One region of the Cellvibrio sp. KY-GH-1 genome, then DNA from elsewhere that is predicted to be linked to it. Evidence: predicted binding sites of a transcription regulator. Region 1 holds the regulator's gene; each other region holds the start of a gene.

Evidence for each region. Region 1 encodes sigma-54, which starts transcription at its own class of promoters, with help from an activator protein. Its sites were predicted from a motif close to TGGCACANNNNTTGCNNT; they were not measured.
Region 2: a site for sigma-54 is predicted at 2,570-2,587, ahead of cobA (uroporphyrinogen-III C-methyltransferase). Genes of this name have one in related genera too.
Region 3: a site for sigma-54 is predicted at 1,020-1,037, ahead of D0C16_RS14915 (choice-of-anchor A family protein). Genes of this name have one in related genera too.
Region 4: a site for sigma-54 is predicted at 2,555-2,572, ahead of D0C16_RS19930 (PEP-CTERM sorting domain-containing protein). Genes of this name have one in related genera too.

The regions. Positions count from the first base shown of each region.
Region 1 is NZ_CP031728.1:2,250,860-2,255,637, reverse strand. Features, by position in the region: gene rapZ (RNase adapter RapZ) at 1-368, opposite strand, end outside; gene ptsN (PTS IIA-like nitrogen regulatory protein PtsN) at 381-833, opposite strand; gene hpf (ribosome hibernation-promoting factor, HPF/YfiA family) at 883-1,173, opposite strand; gene D0C16_RS09755 (RNA polymerase factor sigma-54) at 1,280-2,950, opposite strand; gene lptB (LPS export ABC transporter ATP-binding protein) at 3,186-3,911, opposite strand; gene lptA (lipopolysaccharide transport periplasmic protein LptA) at 3,917-4,555, opposite strand; gene lptC (LPS export ABC transporter periplasmic protein LptC) at 4,542-4,778, opposite strand, start outside.
Region 2 is NZ_CP031728.1:3,482,381-3,487,158, forward strand. Features, by position in the region: gene nirB (nitrite reductase large subunit NirB) at 1-1,607, opposite strand, end outside; gene cobA (uroporphyrinogen-III C-methyltransferase) at 1,656-2,537, opposite strand; gene moaA (GTP 3',8-cyclase MoaA) at 3,086-4,075, shown strand; gene moaB (molybdenum cofactor biosynthesis protein B) at 4,110-4,625, shown strand; gene D0C16_RS14705 (winged helix-turn-helix domain-containing protein) at 4,638-4,778, shown strand, end outside.
Region 3 is NZ_CP031728.1:3,522,143-3,526,920, reverse strand. Features, by position in the region: gene D0C16_RS14920 (glycoside hydrolase family 26 protein) at 1-805, shown strand, start outside; gene D0C16_RS14915 (choice-of-anchor A family protein) at 1,083-2,003, shown strand; gene D0C16_RS14910 (methyl-accepting chemotaxis protein) at 2,076-3,695, opposite strand; gene rpiA (ribose-5-phosphate isomerase RpiA) at 3,806-4,480, opposite strand; gene ilvA (threonine ammonia-lyase, biosynthetic) at 4,626-4,778, shown strand, end outside.
Region 4 is NZ_CP031728.1:4,715,117-4,719,894, reverse strand. Features, by position in the region: gene D0C16_RS19940 (ABC transporter substrate-binding protein) at 1-73, shown strand, start outside; gene D0C16_RS19935 (cell wall metabolism sensor histidine kinase WalK) at 70-1,563, shown strand; gene D0C16_RS19930 (PEP-CTERM sorting domain-containing protein) at 1,560-2,432, opposite strand; gene D0C16_RS19925 (ATP-binding protein) at 2,718-4,001, opposite strand; gene D0C16_RS19920 (response regulator) at 4,005-4,748, opposite strand; gene D0C16_RS19915 (DUF3019 domain-containing protein) at 4,748-4,778, opposite strand, start outside.

The DNA of each region.
Region 1 (4,778 bases):
TCGGCGGTGATGGCTTCTTCCAGGCTGGTGTGTTTGTCAGACAGCGGGTGTTTGCGACGCGTTTCGCTAAAGCGCTGAATCAATACGGCCGGTTGGGAGTCGAGAAACAGGGTGCGAAATGGCAGGTGCGCATCCTTCAGAGTGTTGATCATCTGCGGGAAAATCGCTAAATCTTGCCAGGCATTGCGTACATCTATGCCAATCGCAAACTTTTGCTTATCGTCCTTATGGATCTGGATTTGGGCAACCAACGCCGGGAGCAGGCTGACAGGCAGGTTATCAATGCAGTTAAAACCCACATCCTCGAGTACGTGGAGTGCGGTACTTTTTCCCGAGCCTGAAAGGCCGCTGACAATAACCAGATGCATAAGGCTGTGCCTCTAGAGTGCCGCGATAGCTGCCTGGTAGAGCGCTTGATCGCTCTCCGCCTTGCGCAGCCGCTGGCGGTATTCCGGATTATTCAATGCGCCTGCCAGAGTAGCCAGGGTTTGCAGATGCTCATCATGAGCATCTTCTGGCACCAGCATCGCAAAGAGAATATCCACTGGTTGTGAATCTATGGCGTCAAAATCGATTGGTTCTGCCAAGGTAATCAACGCGCCTACTGTACCGGTGCAATTTTCCACGCGGCAGTGGGGAATGGCGACACCGTGGCCAATTCCGGTAGAGCCCAGGCGCTCGCGCCCTATAAGGCGCCGAAAAAGTTCATCGGCATCAATTGCTGGAATATCTTGCGCAATGGCATTGGCCAGCAATTCCAGTGCACGTTTTTTGCTGCCGCCTTCTACGCCGCACAGGGTGCGGCTGGCGCTGATAAGTGATTCGATTTGCATAACTCAACTGATGCCTTGGCATCCTCGGTTGCGCGCTGAAATCATTCAATTAACGATGACTGCGCATTTTTTCTTTGTGTTTAATTAATTGACGATCCAGCTTGTCTGCCAGGGCATCAATCGCCGCGTAAAGATCTTCGTGGGTTGAATCGGCATGGATATCTTTGCCGCTTACATGAATGGTCGCTTCTGCTTTTTGAATCAGTTTGTCTACGGAGAGAATTACGTGTGTTGTAGTGATGCGGTCGTGATGATTGCTCAGGCGTTCAATTTTACTGGTGACATAATCTCTTAATGAGTCCGTGACTTCGAGGTGATGGCCACTGATATTTATTTGCATAGGTGCTTCCTCATAGTTTGGCTGGCCAAGGGTGCCAGTCGATCAATAAAATCAATGCAGTGTTTGTTCTGCATGCAACATCCCTATCCAGTTTCCTGTATAAAAATTAAATCGTTTTGCGCTCATTTGACGGTGGAATATTCAGCGATTCACGGTACTTGGCAATAGTGCGACGCGCCACCTGAATTCCTTGTTCAGCGAGTAGATCGGTAATTTTACTGTCACTTAACGGCTTTTTAGGATTCTCGGCATTTACCAGTTTTTTGATAATGGCGCGAATCGCTGTTGATGAACATTCGCCGCCGCTGTCGGTGCTTACATGGCTGGAGAAAAAATATTTCAGCTCGAAGATGCCTTGCGGAGTGTGCATATATTTTTGCGTGGTTACGCGCGAAATGGTGGACTCATGCATTTCCACAATTTCGGCAATATCGTGCAACACTAAGGGCTTCATTGCCTCTGGCCCGTAATCAAGGAACCCGCGTTGTTTCTCGACAATACAGCTGGCGACTTTTAACAGGGTTTCATTGCGGCTTTGCAGGCTTTTCAAAAACCAGCGCGCTTCCTGCAAATTATCTTTCAGAAACGTATTGTCGCTGCTGGAATCAGCACGTTTCACCATGGATGCATAATCGGCATTGATACGAAGACGCGGTGCAATTTCTGGATTCAGCTCAACTAACCAGCGACCATCGCGCTTTTCTACAAAGACATCGGGTACTACATATTCTGTATCGCCACTGGCAATCATATCGCCCGGGCGCGGATTCAAGCTTTGAATCAATGCGACCGCTTGGCTCAATTCAGCTTCTTTTAGTTTGGTGCGCCGCATTAACTGGCGATAGTCGCGGCTGCCAAGCACAGGTAAATATTGTTTTGCGATTAATTTGGCAGAGTCGAGAAAGGGTGTCTTGGGGTCGAACTGTTGTAGTTGCACCAATAAACATTCAGACAGATTTTGGCTGCACACTCCGCAAGGGTCGAATTGTTGCAGGCGGTGTTGAACAGCAACGACTTCATCCAGCTCGAGCTCTTCAAATTCATCGCGCATGCCTTCGAAAATTTCTTCGAGCGTGATTGAAAGCATGCCGCTGGGTTCTACTGCATCGATGATAGCCATCGCCAGGATACGGTCACGGTCAGACATCGGTGTAAGATTAAGTTGCCACATCAAGTGATCATACAAAGAATCAGTTGCTGCACGACGACTTTCAAAATCGTTGTCTTCATTATCGTAATTGCTCGAGCTGCTGGATGAAGATGCCTGATATACATCGTCCCAGCTAGTGTCTACTGGCAAGTCGCTGGGGATCGCTTCACTCCAGTCGCCATTGTCGGCACTAAAGTTTTCACCTTCGCCATATACATCGGCATCACCAAAAGATTCACTTTCACCAAAACTCTCACCATCGCCGAAGCTATCGCCATCGCTAAAGTTGTCGCCTTCGGAATAATTGCTGGTTTCCTGATAACTATCACTATTGGCGGTGTAATTTTCGGTACCGCTGAAATCGGTGGTGTCATCCCCGTTAGTGTCGGCGGCGATTTCCTGCTGGCGATTGTAGTCGGTAGCGTCCAGCTCACTGCCTTCGTAATCTGAAGTTTGGCTGGGGGAATCAAAACCTTCTTCCACTTCAAGCATTGGATTGGATTCGAGTGCTTCCTGGATTTCCTGTTGTAAATCCAGAGTGGAAAGCTGCAAGAGGCGGATAGCCTGTTGCAGCTGGGGAGTCATGGTCAGCTGTTGACCGAGTTTGAGCTGGAGCGATTGTTTCATTGTGAGGTAGACAAACCCTTATGGCGCAGAAGCGTTATCAAAGCGCAGGATGAAAACAACAGATAAGCGGAGTTTAGTCAGGGTTTGCGCCGCAAGCAACAACCGTAAGCAATCTCTATGCCTAATAAATAAATAATGTTACTTGTCAAGTTGTTTGTCACTAGGATCAGCTGGGTAAATAGGTAATACCCAACGGGTCTTTGAGTTGAATGGTGATGTGTCGGCGGTAATTTAATTAGAGGCGGAAGTTCTCGCCCAGATAGACTTCGCGTACCTTGCTATTACTCAGCACGGTATCGGCATCACCCTCGGCGATAATATGGCCTTCGCTGACAATATAGGCGGTTTCGCAGATATCCAGTGTTTCACGTACGTTGTGGTCGGTAATGAGAACGCCTATGCCGCGATCTTTCAGGTGGCGAACAATTTCTTTGATGTCGTTTACCGAAATAGGGTCAACGCCGGCAAAGGGTTCATCAAGTAGGATAAATTTGGGATCCGTTGCCAGGGCGCGAGCAATTTCAACCCGGCGGCGTTCACCGCCTGACAGGGCCATGCCCAAACTGTCACGGATATGGGTAATGTGGAATTCATTGAGCAATGACTCCAGTTTTTCCTTGCGTTGGGCGGCGTTCATATCCTGGCGAGTTTCAAGAATTGCCATGATGTTATCGGCTACGCTCAGTTTGCGGAAAATCGAGGCTTCTTGCGGCAAATAGCCAATGCCAGCGCGGGCGCGGCCATGAATTGGCAAGTTGGTGATATCGCGTTCGTCGATCAGTACGGTGCCATTATCGGCGGGCACCAAGCCGGCGATCATATAAAAACAGGTGGTTTTGCCGGCGCCGTTTGGCCCTAGTAGGCCGACAATGTGCCCGCTTTCCACGGTAATAGAAACATCAATAACCACTTTGCGTTTCTTGTAGCTTTTGGCGAGATGGCGAGCATGCAAACGGGACATAGGCATTAATTTTGTGAGCTGGTTGATGGAGCGGCAGCGCTACTGGTTTCAGTGGGTGCGCTGGCTGGCGCAGGTGCTTGCTCGTCGAGCTTTTTGATCTCAACGGCGTCACCTTTGGCACCTTTGGGTGGGATCACAATCTCAATCCGCTCGGCATTGCCATCGATACTGCTGTTGCCACCAGCGGCCTTCATAACCTCTTTCACCAGATCGTAGTCAATTCGGGGCCCTTTCATAACCGCGCCGTTTTGTTCAACGGAAGCGTCTTCAATCAGCAATAAGCGCTGATTGTCAGGGGTATAGGTAATTTGTTTGGCGGCGGCGGTTACCAACCCCTGATCTTTTTCCGGCTGTTGCTGGAAGCGGGCGGGAACGCCCTGAGCCACCATTTTTTCTACATCGTTATCGGCGTTGGTGTGAATCACGATCGAGTCAGCAGTGATAACCAATGTTCCCTGCTGAATGATCACTGAACCGGTGTAGGTTGCAATTCCGTTTTTTTGGTCAACGGTAAGTTTTTCTGCAGAGCCGCGAATGGTTTCGTTTTTATCGCTGGGTAGCGCAAATGACTGGCAGGCACAGGCAAGCAAGCTGAGAGCAACAAAATAGCGCGTAGCGCGTAAGAATTTTTTAACGAGGGTCATAAACAGCCTTAACCTGGGACTTTAACTGAAGCCGACTTTGCACCAGGTCGGCATCCATACCTAGAGCGTCTATCTGGCCTTTCGCGCTGCGCATCTTAACAGCTTTGTCTGTTTCCGCGAATTGTTCGCGGGTACGCACTTGCAATTCATCGGTGGTGACGCGCATTAGTCCCTGGCTGGGCGAGCTTTGCTGGATGACTACATCGCCTAGGAGGCGAATTAG
Region 2 (4,778 bases), 1.2 Mb from region 1:
TATTCGTTCCAGAAACCGGCGAGGATAGAAGCCACTGCTGGCTTACAAATATCGCAACCCAAACCGTGACCATGGGAATCCAACAAGTCATCAAAGGTTTTGATTTGCTTGATACGAACTATGTCAGCCAATTCCTGACGCGAGTGAGGGAAGTGTTCGCAAATATGGTTGCTAACTTCTACACCGAGCTTCAGCAGCTCTGAATCCATAACTTGTTTTGCCAAGGCCGAGCAACCGCCACATCCAGTCGATGCTTTGGTAACTGCTTTAATATCGCCCATGGTGCGCGCACCATCTTGCACTGCGCAGCAAATTGCACCTTTACTGACGTCGTAACAGGAGCACACACAGGCAGATTCCGGCAATGCATCCACACCGATTGCCGCACCGCCGCCTTCAACATTCGGCAGGATTAAACAATTAGGATCTTCCGGTAAATCCATACCGTTAACACACATGGATTGCAAGGTGCCGTAGGCATCTACATCGCCGACTAATACCGCTCCCAACAATTTTTTATTGTCAGCAGAAACAATAATGCGCTTGTAAACTTCTTCTACGTCGTTGCTGTAGGTGTAGCTGAGTGAACCGGGAGTGTTGCCGTGCGCATCACCAACAGATGCTACGTCAACACCGAGTAATTTCAACTTAGTGCTCATATCAGCACCCATAAATTGATCGCTACCACCGGTGATGTGTGACACAGCCACTTTTGCCATTTGATAACCGGGCGCCACCAAACCGTAAATACGATTATTCCACAGCGCACACTCACCAATCGCGTAAACGTCTTTAATCGTGGTTTGACAATTATTATCCACCACAATACCGCCGCGCTCGCCCACACCAATACCAAATTTACGTGCGAGTTCATCCTGCGGGCGAATACCGGCAGAGAACAAAATCATGTCGGTTTCCAAATGGCTGCCATCAGCAAAGTTCATGCGATAGCGCGCTTCAGTACCGGCAACAATTTCGTTAGTTGCTTTTTGGGTGTGTACTTTTACACCGATGGCTTCAATTTTGCGACGCAATAATTTACCGCCGCCTTCATCGAGCTGCACCGCCATTAACCGTGGAGCAAACTCCACGACGTGAGTTTCAAGGCCAGCTGCTTTTAATGCCGCTGCCGCTTCCAAACCTAACAAGCCACCGCCAACGACCACACCAATTTTACTTTGCTGTGCCGAAGCAGTAATGCGCTCCAAATCCTCAATGGTGCGGTACACCAAACAGTGTTCACCGTTGTTGCCAGGAATCGGTGGAACAAACGGAAATGAACCGGTAGCCAGAACTAACTTGTCGTAGCCTTCGCGACGGCCAGATGCGGTTACAATTTCTTTGTTATCCAAATCCAGATCGACGACTTTATCGCTCAGGATATATTGCACCGATTTTTCATCGTAGTAATCCGTGCTGGTCAGCATCAGATCGTCGGCGGTAGAGCCAGAGAAATATTTGGAAAGCTGGACGCGGTCATACGCGAGGCGCGGCTCTTCCGAGAAGGTAATTACCTGGTATTGATCCGCGTCAGCGTGGCTCACCAGGTTATCGATAAATTTATGGCCAACCATTCCGTTGCCAACAACAATAATGCGCTTCTTCATATACTGCCTCACGGTCGTAAGATTTTTTGTATTAACTAATAAGGTTTATTAAGCCAACAGATATTTGGTTTCGGCAGCATGCGCCTGTACTGTTGCTTGTAATTTTTCACGCATGCGCACCACTTCACCCACAATAATCAGTGCCGGTGATTGCACTTGCTCGCGGATGACATCCGCCGGAAATTCACTGAGCGAAGAAATAATATTGCGCTGATCGGCGCGGCAACCATTTTCGATAATGGCTACAGGAGTGTCGGCCGCCAAACCGCCTGCCAATAATTTGGAAGAAATTTCATCGGCGCGGGTCAGGCCCATGTAAAACACCAGCGTGTGTTTTAATTGCGCGAGCGCATCCCAATTCAGATCAAGACTTTTTTCCGCGTGACCGGTAACAAACGTACAGCCCTGAGACAAACCGCGATGGGTCAAGGGAATATCAGCGTAGGTGCTGCAGCCAGATGCAGAGGTAATACCGGGAATCACATCCGCTTCAATACCCGCGCTGCGCAATTCCAACAATTCCTCGCCGCCGCGACCAAACACAAACGGATCGCCGCCTTTTATACGGCAAACGTTTAAACCCAACTTCGCCTGGTTAACCAGCAATTGGTTTAAATCTTCCTGGGCGATGCTGTGTTTGTTTTTCGCCTTGCCCACGTAGAAAGAGGGAATATTTTTGGGGAAGAGCGCGCGAATCTCGGCACTCACCAGATAATCGTAAAAAATCACATCGGCAGAGTTAATCGCGCGCATGGCTTTTACCGTGAGCAACTCAGCATCACCCGGGCCAGCACCGACCAACCACACTTTTCCCGTGCGATTGCTTTTGCTGAAGTCATCGCCTCTTTTAGCCGAACCATCACCACCCACACGCGCTTTCAACATCGCTGAAGGAAGGATTTCTACATTAGCTTTAAGGAAATTGATCATGGCAACACCTGCATTTTGATTACACAGGGGTAACTGCAAGGCAAATGCCATAACGTAATTTTTGCTAAAAAATAATTTTTACCAATTTAAAATCAATAAGTTAGAAATAACTCCTCACCCCAAAACACCCACCAATCGAATTGCACGTCAGCCCCATCAAATCACATTGTGGTTTTTGTTGGTGCAAGACCGCACCAATTGATAGCAAAATTGAATTTTCAATTTTTGCTGAAATGCACCATTAAAAAACAAAGTAATGGTGCACCGCGCACCATATAAATACATTATTGGTTTTTTGTAGTGTTTTATTCCCAGCCATCACACCCGAAACCCGGAGAAACCTGCAAAAAAGCTCACTGATGCCGCTCGGTAAAGGTGTAAAATTTTAGGATTCACCACTTTGGAACACGCTTTTTGCAATCATCCGCCAACGACCAGGGATTTCTGGCCGCAGGCTTGCAAGGCTCTTTTACCGCCAGGGGAAAATACCTTGAGCCAACCCAATTGCAGGGTTAGAGTGCCACCTTCACAGAACCGTCTACTTATATATGCAACTGATCGATAGCTTTGGCCGCACCGTCAATTACGTTCGCCTGTCAGTGACTGACCGCTGCGACCTGCGCTGCGTTTACTGTATGGCCGAGGAAATGACTTTTTTGCCCCGCACCGAGGTGCTCAGTATTGAAGAGTTCGCCAGCCTAGGGAGGGCATTTGTCGATCTTGGGGTAACCAAGCTGCGCATCACCGGCGGCGAACCCCTGGTTAGACGCGGCATCATAGAGCTACTCCAAAACCTGGGCCAACTGCCCGGCCTGAAAGAGCTGTGCATGACCACCAACGGCACTCACCTGCCCCAGTATGCGCAGGCCATTCGCGACGCCGGAGTTAAACGCATCAATATCAGCCTGGACAGCATCAATCCGGATAGATTTCGCCAGCTAACGCGCTTTGGTGACCTGAATCAGGTGTTAGCCGGCATCAAAGCCGCACAGCAAGCCGGACTCAAGATCAAACTCAACTGCGTTGCCCTCAAACATTACAACGCCGACGAAGTTCCGGAACTGGTGAAATTCGCACTGGATGAAGATCTGGACATTAGTTTTATCGAAGAGATGCCGCTCGGCAAAATCAGTGAGCATGGGCGCGCGGCAGAATATGTCAGCAGCGACGAATTGCGCAGCCAATTAAGCCTCACGCACGAATTACAGCCCCAGGATAATTCGCAAGCCGATGCAGGTCCATCGCGCTACTGGCAAGTAGAAGGGTATAGCTCACGGATCGGATTTATCTCGCCCCATTCGCACAACTTCTGCGGCAGCTGTAACCGCGTGCGCGTCACAGCAACAGGTCGCCTGTTACTATGTCTGGGCAATGAACACAGCGTGGATTTACGCCAGCAACTACGCTCCGAACATTATTCGGAAGCCGCGCTGCGCGACGCAATTGTTAATGCCATGCATCACAAACCAGAAAAACATTATTTTGATTTAGATAACGAACCGCAAATCGTGCGGTTTATGAATATGACCGGGGGATAATCTCCGCCGCACGGAGAATATCAAGAGAGAAATTATGAGCGCCCAAAAAGAATTCGAACCACTCAATATTTGTGTCCTCACCGTATCCGACACGCGCAGTTTTGAAACCGACACCTCCGGCCAAAAGCTGCAAGATTTATTAACCGCGGCCGGCCACAAACTACATGATCGCAAATTGGTAACCGATGATATTTACCAAATTCGCGCCGTAGTTTCCAACTGGATTGTGGATACACACGCACAAGTGGTACTGATTACCGGCGGCACCGGCTTTGCCGGGCGCGATTCCACAGTAGAAGCAATGACGCCGCTCTTTGATAAAACCGTAGTAGGTTTTGGCGAGCTATTTCGTCAAGTGTCTTACGAAGAAATCGGAACCTCTACCATTCAATCGCGCGCGACGGCGGGCCTCGCCAATCGCACGCTGATTTTTTGTTTGCCCGGCTCTACCGGCGCATGCAACACCGCTTGGACAAAAATTATCGAAGCACAGTTGGACGCACGCAACCGACCCTGCAATTTTGTTGGCCAACTGAGCCTCTCATCGTAAGACGCTCGAGCGATGAACGAGAAAAATAAACATTGCGGCGCGCGCTTAAAAATTCAGGCGCGCCTAATGCTGGATAACGACATTGCCCTTGGCCCCGGTAAAATAGATTTGTTGGACGCGATATCGGCAACCGGCTCTATTTCTGCGGCGGGA
Region 3 (4,778 bases), 1.3 Mb from region 1:
CATCAGCTGGCATATGTACAGCCCGGTGTCCGGCGGTAATTCCTGGGATAAAACACCGACGGTCCACGAATTGGTTCCGGGCGGAGCCAAGCATGAAGAATTGAAAAAATACCTGGATGCATTTGTCGAGTTTAATGAAGCTTTAGTGGTGACAAATGCGCAGGGCAAGGAGCAGCAAATCCCGATTATTTTCCGGCCTTGGCATGAGCACAACGGCGACTGGTTTTGGTGGGGTAAAGGCCATGCGAGCGAGCAGGATTACATCGCGCTATATCAATTTACCGTGAAATATTTGCGCGATGAAAAAGATCAGCACAACCTGATTTTTGCATTCTCACCCGACCGCAGTCGTATCGACATGGCTAAATTCGAAAGTGATTATTTTTACGGGTACCCGGGGGATGAGTACGTGGATGTCATTGGATTGGACAACTACTGGGATCTCGGTCATGAGGCCAACACTGCCAGTGCCGACGAGCAAAAAGCCAATTTCACCGCAGCCTTGCGCGGTATTTCCAAAATCGCGCAATTACGCCGCAAAATCGCCGCACTGACGGAAACGGGTAACAACGGGGTGAAGCTGCCCAACCTCTGGACTGACCGAATCCTTGGGCCGGTGTTGGCTGACCCGGATGCGCAATTAATTACCTATGTATTGGTGTGGCGCAATGCCAATAGCGCGCGTGAAAAAGCCGAACAGTTTTATGCACCTTATGCAGGGCACGCCTCCGCAGATAATTTCAAAGCGTTTCTCGATAATCCTTTTGTAATGTTTGAAAGCGAATTGCCCAACCTTTACCAGTAAGCGTTTCTGCGTTTTGCCCAAAAGCCACCCTGAAACGGTGGCTTTTTTACTGAAAAATGGTGGGTGATTAATAAAAAATAATGATTGAAATTTTTTATTAATAAAATAATGTCCTTCGCTGTCAATTTATCACTGTCGGTTAAATTGACATGTTTTTGTGATGCGCTTAGCACTAAATGGCGCGAATAATTGATCTTAAAGAAGAAAATAAAATAGGCACATTTCCTGCTGTACTGAATAAGCAAAATAAGACGACACTACAAGCAAGGGGATTTTTATGAACTTTTATTCCAAGCTGTTAGCAGCATCCAGTCTGAGTCTGTGCTCGCTGACCGCAAGCGCAGGATTGCTGGATTACAATCTGGTATTGAGCGGAAACCTCACGGGTGCAGTTCACGTTGAAGGGGCAACCTTCGTGGGCGGTAACCTGGTTTCTACGCAAATGTCTGAGTTCAACCACAAGGATTTCACACCTGCCGACCCGGCAAGTTTTGATGGTCTCGAAGTGGCGGGTAACGTCAGCGGCCAGATGAAAATTATGCACGGCGAAACTGCATCCTACGGTACCAAGAGTGTAGGCGCGCAGATCGATTGTGTAGGTAGCGTAAATTGCACAACCGGCGGTGTTGACCTGTCTGCGAAAAAGACAGCGCTGACATCCGAAATGACTGGCTTGGCGAGCAGCTATCAGAGCCTCAGTGCGAATGCCGCCGCCAATGTGAGTGGCAATCAGGTAAAACTGATTTATACCGGCACCGAAGATTTGGCAGTTTTCAATCTGAATGCTACAGATATCTTCTTCCAAAACTCGGGCATTGAATTGCTGTTGGGTTCTGCAACCAAGGCGATTATCAACGTGTCTGGTAATGTGAGTGTATCCAACACCAACCTTACTGGTGCCTGGAACTACTCCAACACCCTGTGGAACTTCTATAACGCCACCAGCGTAAACTTCAACTACATGGCAGTGCGCGGTTCAGTATTAGCTGCCAACGCCAACGTTTTTGATGCAGCGGGTTTTGATGGTTCTCTTTATGCCAAGTCTTACACCAACAGCAGTTTGCGCGAAGTGCACGGCTATTTCTGGACTCCACCAGAGCCAGAAACTGAAGTCGAAGTGCCTGAGCCATCGTTGTTGGTATTGTTGTTAAGCGGTTTGGGCCTGATTGGGTTTAGCCGTCTGCGTCGCCGCAAGTAAGATCTGTGGGGATTTAGTGAAAAAAACCGGGCGAAATGCCCGGTTTTTTTATGGCGAGATAGCTGTTGGCAATTAGATGGTGAAATGGGCGATTTGGGTTTCCAGTCCTTTTGCGGTGCCATCCAGTTGCTGTGCAATTTGCGCGGATTTTTGCGCATCGCGATTCAAATTGCTAATGAGTCCCACCACTTTCACAATGTTTTTGTTGATCTCTTCAGCCGTATAACTCTGCTCTTCGGCCGCGGTGGCGATTTGCATATTCATGCCCAGAATTGCCGAAATGGATTGGGTGATCTGGTTAATTGATTGGCCCGCTTGCCCGGCCATCTCAAGGGTAACACCGGTTTTTTCCTGGCTCACCTTCATGGCGTTCATGGCCTTGGCCGCGCCTTGTTGGACTGCTTCGATAATCTGCTGAATTTCAGCGGTGGAGTCCTGCGTGCGTTTGGCCAGCGAGCGAACCTCATCGGCCACTACCGCAAACCCGCGCCCTTGGTCGCCCGCGCGCGCCGCTTCAATCGCCGCATTGAGCGCGAGCAGGTTGGTTTGCTCGGCCACACTTTTGATGACATCTAATACGCTACCGATGCGGGAGGTGTCTGTTTCTAATTGCGCCATGGCACTACCCACGTGGTCGACCTCGTTGCTCAACTGGTTGATGGCGTTTAGGGTATTGTCCATAACCTTTAAGCCTTGTCGGGCATTGTTATCCGCCGATTGCGCCGCATCCGCTGCGCCGCTGGCATTGCCGGCAACTTCCTGAACGGTTGCGCTCATTTCGGTAATAGCCGCTGATACCTGATCAGTGGCATGGTGAGTGTCATCGGCATAGGTAGCGAGTGACGATGAACTTTGCGTGATGGCATTGGATGCTTGGCTCAGGCTACTCATGGAGTTTTGTACGGCAGTAATTACCTCTACGATGCTTTGCTGCACTTGCTGGATACTGTTGCTCAAACGCCCCAGTTCGCCCGACGCCGAAAAATGCAAAGGCTGACGGAAGTTGCCTTCGGCCAGCAGGCTCAGGTGTGAATTGATTTGCGCGAGCGGCACTATCAGGCTTTTGCGCAAAATAAACAGGACCAGGAATACCACGGAAATAGCGCCGAGGATAATCAAGGCGTTGGACCAGAGTGACACACTGCTGCTGACGGCGAGGTTGTGTTCGGTATCTTTGGCTACCCGGTCACTAATCAATTTTGCGGATTCCTCTAGCAGTGCGCTCGGCTCCCGGTCTATACCGGTAACCGCCTTATCGCCCGCTGCCGGGTCAAAATCAGCGTTTTTAAAGGCTTCCAAACCGGCCTTGTAGCGGCCAAATACCTGGTCGTGGGCTTTCAGGAATGCATCGACTTTCTGGTGTGCTTCGCCTGCCAGTGTTTTGTTCAGCGTCATACCCAGCTGTTGGATTTCTTTATGCAGGGTTTCAAACTGGTTCCAGTATTGAGTGAGTTTGGCTGGGTCTTTCCCCCGCAGCAGCACGTTTTTCCATTCCTGTACTTGGACTTTAAATTTAAAGTTCATGGTGTTGATGCTGCGTTCCTGGGCAACCGCACCTGCAATCAATTGGTTGTAATCGGTGATGGTTCGGCTCAGCAGCGAGATGGCGATACCACTGATAATCACAAATAAGATTACGCCGGCGCTAACGGCAAAAATCAGGCGACCCTGGATGCTGGAAAAGGAAAACATAAGAAATGCCCCGAAAGAACCGAAGGAAGGTTATTCGAGTATAGGAAAGAATGCGCCAACTGCATTAGCTGGCGCTTTTTTGCGAAACGCTAGCGCGCTATTAATCGCGCTTAACGAGGATACAGGGTTTTTACGCCCTCGTTGGTGCCGAGCAATAACACATCCGCGCCCTGTGCGGCGAAGAGCCCATTGGTTACTACCCCGGTAATCTGATTGATGCAATTTTCCAATCCAACGGGGTCAACAATTTGCAGGTTGTGCACATCAAGAATGACGTTGCCGTTATCGGTCATTACCCCATCACGATAGACCGGTGTGCCCCCCAGTTTTACCAGCTCGCGTGCAACATAGGAGCGCGCCATGGGAATGACTTCTACGGGCAGCGGGAATTTGCCCAGCACGTCCACCCATTTGCTGCCATCGGCGATACATACAAACTCTTTGGAAACGGCGCGCACAATTTTTTCGCGGGTCAAGGCGGCGCCGCCCCCTTTGATCAAATGGAGTTGGGCGTTGCTCTCATCGGCACCATCGACATAGACCACCAACTCGCTCACCGAATTACAGTCGAGCACTTCAATACCCAGCTTTTTCAAGCGCTCGGCCGAGGCATCGGAGCTGGCAACGGCGCCGGCAAACAGGGATTTGATCTCGCCCAGATAATCGATAAAAAAGTTGGCCGTCGAGCCGGTGCCCACCCCGATAATCGAGTCGCTAAACAACTTGGGTTTGATGTATTCAATCGCGGCGCGCGCAACGGCTTGTTTGAGTTGATCTTGTGTCATGGTTGTCTCGAAAAAAAGTGAACCCGGGAGCAGTTCTTCATTAGGCTAAAAAACTTGCCGCATTATACGGATATCGCCGTGCCAGCGGCGGGCAAATTGTTTACACTGCGGCGACTTTTTTCACTTGGTAAAAGCACGAGCGGTTATGCCTGAATCCTACATAAAACGTATCCTCAACGCCCGAATCTATGATTTGGCGGTCGAAACCCCGCTTGATGAAGCGCGCTTACTGTCGGTCCGCACCGGCAATAAAGTGTTGCTCAAGCGCGAAGATTTGCAGCCGGTGTTTTCATTCAAA
Region 4 (4,778 bases), 2.5 Mb from region 1:
AGACGTGCTACATACACACGGATGGCTTGCGAACCCTGCCACCGCCAAGGATTTTAGTATCCCGCTAAAATGACATCATTTACCTCGTTTACACAACGCATTAATCGCCGCCTGGCATTGCAAATTCTATTGCCGTTGCTAAGCATATTTTTATTAATGGCGATTATCGGCGGAACGGCCATTAACGCATCGGTAGAAATTAGTTTGCGCGAACAACTTGTTGAGCGTGCGCATATCGCTGCAGATAGCGCACAGTTTGCCGTCGAATCTGCAAACACGCTGGGCACCATGCAGCGTTTTGTTTCTGCCCTGGCCGCGGAGGATGAGTTTCGTTCAGTGACGGTGATGGCGGGGAACCCACTTAGAATTGTTGCATCCAGCCAAATGAATGAAGTTAACAAACCTTTGTCCGCATTTAAGAATTCACCAAAAGCAGAAATACTCAAATTAAGCTATGAACTCAGACAAACCCCACACCATAGATTTCAGGACAATCAATTTTTGTATGGCAGTAGTGTCTTGATACTCGGTGTTTCCGAAAATGGGTTGCCGCTCGGCGCTGGCGCGGTAGTGCTGGAGATGAAACCGCAACATTATCGATCTGCAAAACGTTTTGTTTCAAGCACGCTGATATTAGTTATGCTCACAATTCTGGCGGTTATTCTGGTATGTACACTCTACTTACTACAACGACTTATTTTGACTCCCCAAAAAGCCTTGCTACAAACCCTGGACCGCCGAAAAAACAATGAAAAAATTCTCTGCCCTGTAAAGGGAGAAAATGAAATTAGCGCGATATCGCAATCACTCAATGAACTTTTTCTAGCAACGGACCAGGTAGATGAACTTAAAACGCAATTCGTATCTACCGTAAGTCATGAGCTGCGCACCCCGCTCACATCAATTCGCGGTGCACTGGGTTTAGTGCTAGGCGCCTTTGCACAAACGCTAGATCCGAAAATCAAAGAACTGCTTGCCACCGCCGATAGAAATGCGGAGCAGCTAGCGAGGCTAATTAATGATTTACTCGATCTGGAAAAAATGGCCAGCGGAAAAATGACATTTACCATGGAGGATTCGAACCTTTGCCAACTAGCCCGGGAAGCGATTACCAGTATTGAACCCTACGCGGAAAAACACGGTATCAAATTGCATTTCAACGCACAGAACATACAACAATTCGCCGAGGTGGACAAAACGAGAATCTTGCAGGTTTTGTTTAATTTACTATCCAATGCCATTAAATTTTCGGCTGACGGACAATCAGTGATTTTATCGCTGCAAGAAAATCCGCAATATCATCAGTTTAGTGTCAAAGATTTTGGGCGAGGAATTCCCGAAGAGTTTAGAGCAAAGATGTTTCAGCGATTTGCGCAAGCGGATAGCACTGATGCACGCGAAAAAGGCGGCACTGGGCTCGGCCTTAATATCGTTCAAATGATCGTTCAAGCACACGGAGGCAAGGTGGAGTTCTTTAGCGAAACCGGCAAGGGAACTGAGTTTTTTATCAAACTTCCAAAACATCTGCCTGCGGCGCTTACCGCCGCAGGCGAGAAGAGTTAACCTAACTTGCGACGACGCGCCACACCCAGGCCGAGCAAACCCAAACCCAACAACAATAACGCCGAAGGTTCTGGCACGGTAACAGGTGGTTGCGGAGGAGTAATGCCGTGTACAGTTTGCAAATTACCGGAAATACCGGCCCCTAAAAAGCGCACGCCATTTAGGGTTAAACCGTCACCCAATTGGAAATAACCATCCGGTGCGATGTATGTGCCTTGCATACTGCCAGCAGCGACATTTACGTGGCCGCTATTCAATACGCCGTGCACGTTGAACAAAACATTATCCGCTGAAATACCATCGAGAATAATTGCGGCACCACCGCCGAGAATAAAACCAAAAAAATCCACGTTTACAATAAACACATCATCGGCGTTGCCTTTCAGCGTCAGGCTTTTGCCCGCACTCAAATTCAATCCGAGAATGTTAAATACCGATACGTCGCCCTGACGATTAAAGGTTTGCGTAGTGTTAATATAACCGGCATTCACACCAGCAAGCGCCTTGGCAGTTTGCGATGCACCTTTAAGATCGGCGTAAAGCGCATCCCAAAAGCCAGCGCCCTGAACGGTTTTTTCGCCATCAATACTGGCACCGGGGTTCTGTGTGAGCGAGCCGAAATCTGCATCGCCGTGAATCACTGAACCGTGAGCCATATTAAGCGTGTTGCGCACCCCCACATTACCGTAGATCTCAGCTTCTGACCCCAATTCCAGGTTGCCGTACAGCGGTTGGCCGTACCAGATATTGGTGCCGTGCGAGAGCAAGGTGTAATTGCTGGCGTTACCCAAATCCACCGGTAGCGCAAATACCTGGGCAGATGCCAAAGCGAGGGTCGCTGTGGCTAATTTGATGAATTGTTTAATCACGGAGGTTTCCTTTGGTTGATTTGACCTAATGAGTGGTTTAACCCTGCTTTTACTGTATTTATAAGATTTGTATGTAAAGGAGTTCTTTTTTGGAAGTAGTGGTCATTAGGGTTGCGCGTGAATCAGCAATATCTGCACCATTTTGGGAACACCCAATGAAAACAGTGATTTGCATCACAGACGAGAGATCAGCGAAGCGCCAAGTGTAAAAGCTTTCGACAACGTTGTCTTGCGATAAAACGGCTTCAGGAGTGGTTATGGAGCAGTGGGATTTGCAGCAGATACCTAGCGACAAAGCTGAAAACTAAGTACAACTTTTAAGCCCCCCAAGGTTTCAGATTCGCCAAGATCTAACCCGGCCTCGTGCCACTGGGCGATACGCTCGACAATTGCCAATCCCAAACCATGACCCCGACGCGTATCGGTCGCCTCCAAATGACTACTGCGATAAAAAGGTTTAAGTACTTTATCCCGCTCTTCCGGTGCAACGCCTGAACCATTGTCTTCCACAACCAACAGCATCTCTTGCGCATGTAAATCCAGACTCAGGCGCACCTTCCCGCCACCATAGCGCAAGGCATTTTGCAGCAAATTATGTAGCAGCATGGCTATATATTCGGTATCTACCCTGCAACAACCACGTATCGCCGCTGGAGCAACCAGCAATTCAACTTGCTCGCGATAAAACTCCCCGTGCAAAGTCTGCACAAAATCCGCAATAACGGTGGGTGCAGGGCGAAATGAAATTTGTGCTTGCTCCAGGCGCGCATAATTCAGAAGCGCCTCTACCAATCCTTCCATCGCGACCATGTCACGATTTAAATGCGCCAGTTGGCGCTGTTGCAGGGGCGGCAAATCTGCCTCACCCAATACATCCAACCCGAAACGCAAACGCGCCAGCGGCGTACGCAAATCGTGAGAAAGCCCACGCGATAATAATTTATTGTCCGCAATTAATTGTTCGATGCGCTGCGCCATGCGGTTGAATTCCACTTCAATGGAATTGATGTAGGAGTTTTTATCGATGGCAATGCGCGCTTGCAAATTGCCTGCACCAAATTCCTGTGCGGTGCGGCGCAATAACGCCAGGCGCCGCAACAGCGGATACAACCACACCAGTACCATTAAAATCACGCCGGCATAAAATAAGAACGTGAGCAGCCAATTAATCCAGCTACCGGATTCCTGGCGCAACTCATCGGGTAACATTAAGGACAATACCTGATCCTGACTGGCGAGATAATAATTCAGGCTCAGCTGATCGCCTGACTCAAGCAACAAGGCCTCGCCCTTCTCAAAACTTGCTTTCAAATTTTCTGGCAGGGGAAATTCTGCGTAGGGAATCACTTGCGGGTGCAAATTAGAGAAGGCAAACCAATCATCCCATTCAACCTGCACGCCTTGCTGATCAATTAAAATAGCCAGATCGCGGCCAACATTCTTATACGCATTGAGCGCAGAATCTTCCAGTGCAGGTTGCTGCTGGCTGTACCACTGATCAATTCCCCAACCCAAACCAATCACAGCCGACACCACCACAATAAGCAGCGAGAGAGTTAACCGCCTCACGAATTAATCCCACGCCTCGGGTGAAAATAAATAACCACGTGCCCACACGGTTTTTATGCGGTAGGGTTGCTCGGTGTTATCGAGCAATTTTTTGCGCAAGCGTGAAATGCGAATATCGATCGACCGATCAAAGCCATCGTATTCAAATCCGCGCAACTGGCTAACCAATTGATCTCGACTGAGGACCTGCCCCGCCTGGCTCGCCAATAACCAAAGCACATCAAATTCGTTGGCGGTGAGTGGTACCGCTTGTTCGCGATAGAAGACTGCCTTGGCATCGCGTAAAATTTTTAATTGACCAAACTTCAACTGACCGTCAGGTAGTTCTTGTGTTTGCTCCAGCGGTTCACGCCGCAACAGTGCCTTGATGCGCGCAAGCAAGACGCGCGGACGAATAGGTTTATTGAGGTAATCATTCGCGCCCAATTCCAACCCTAAGACTTCATCAGTTTCTTCATTGAGCGCAGTGAGCATTAAAATTGGCCCATTAAAAAAAGTGCGCAACTCGCGGCACACATCAAAGCCGTTTTTACCCGGCAACATCACATCCAGAATAATCAGATCCGGTTTTCGTTGTTGTACGTCTGCCACCACAAGATCCCCTCGCGCCACATGACGTAGATGGTATTCATGCCCTTGCAAATATTGCTGAATCCACTCAGCGAGCGACGCGTCGTCCTCAACCAATAAAATCGAGGCAGTGGATTTATCGTGAACGGGATCAGTAGCTTGATGAATGCTGGTCATTAAAATAATCGCCAATGGGTTTTACGACGG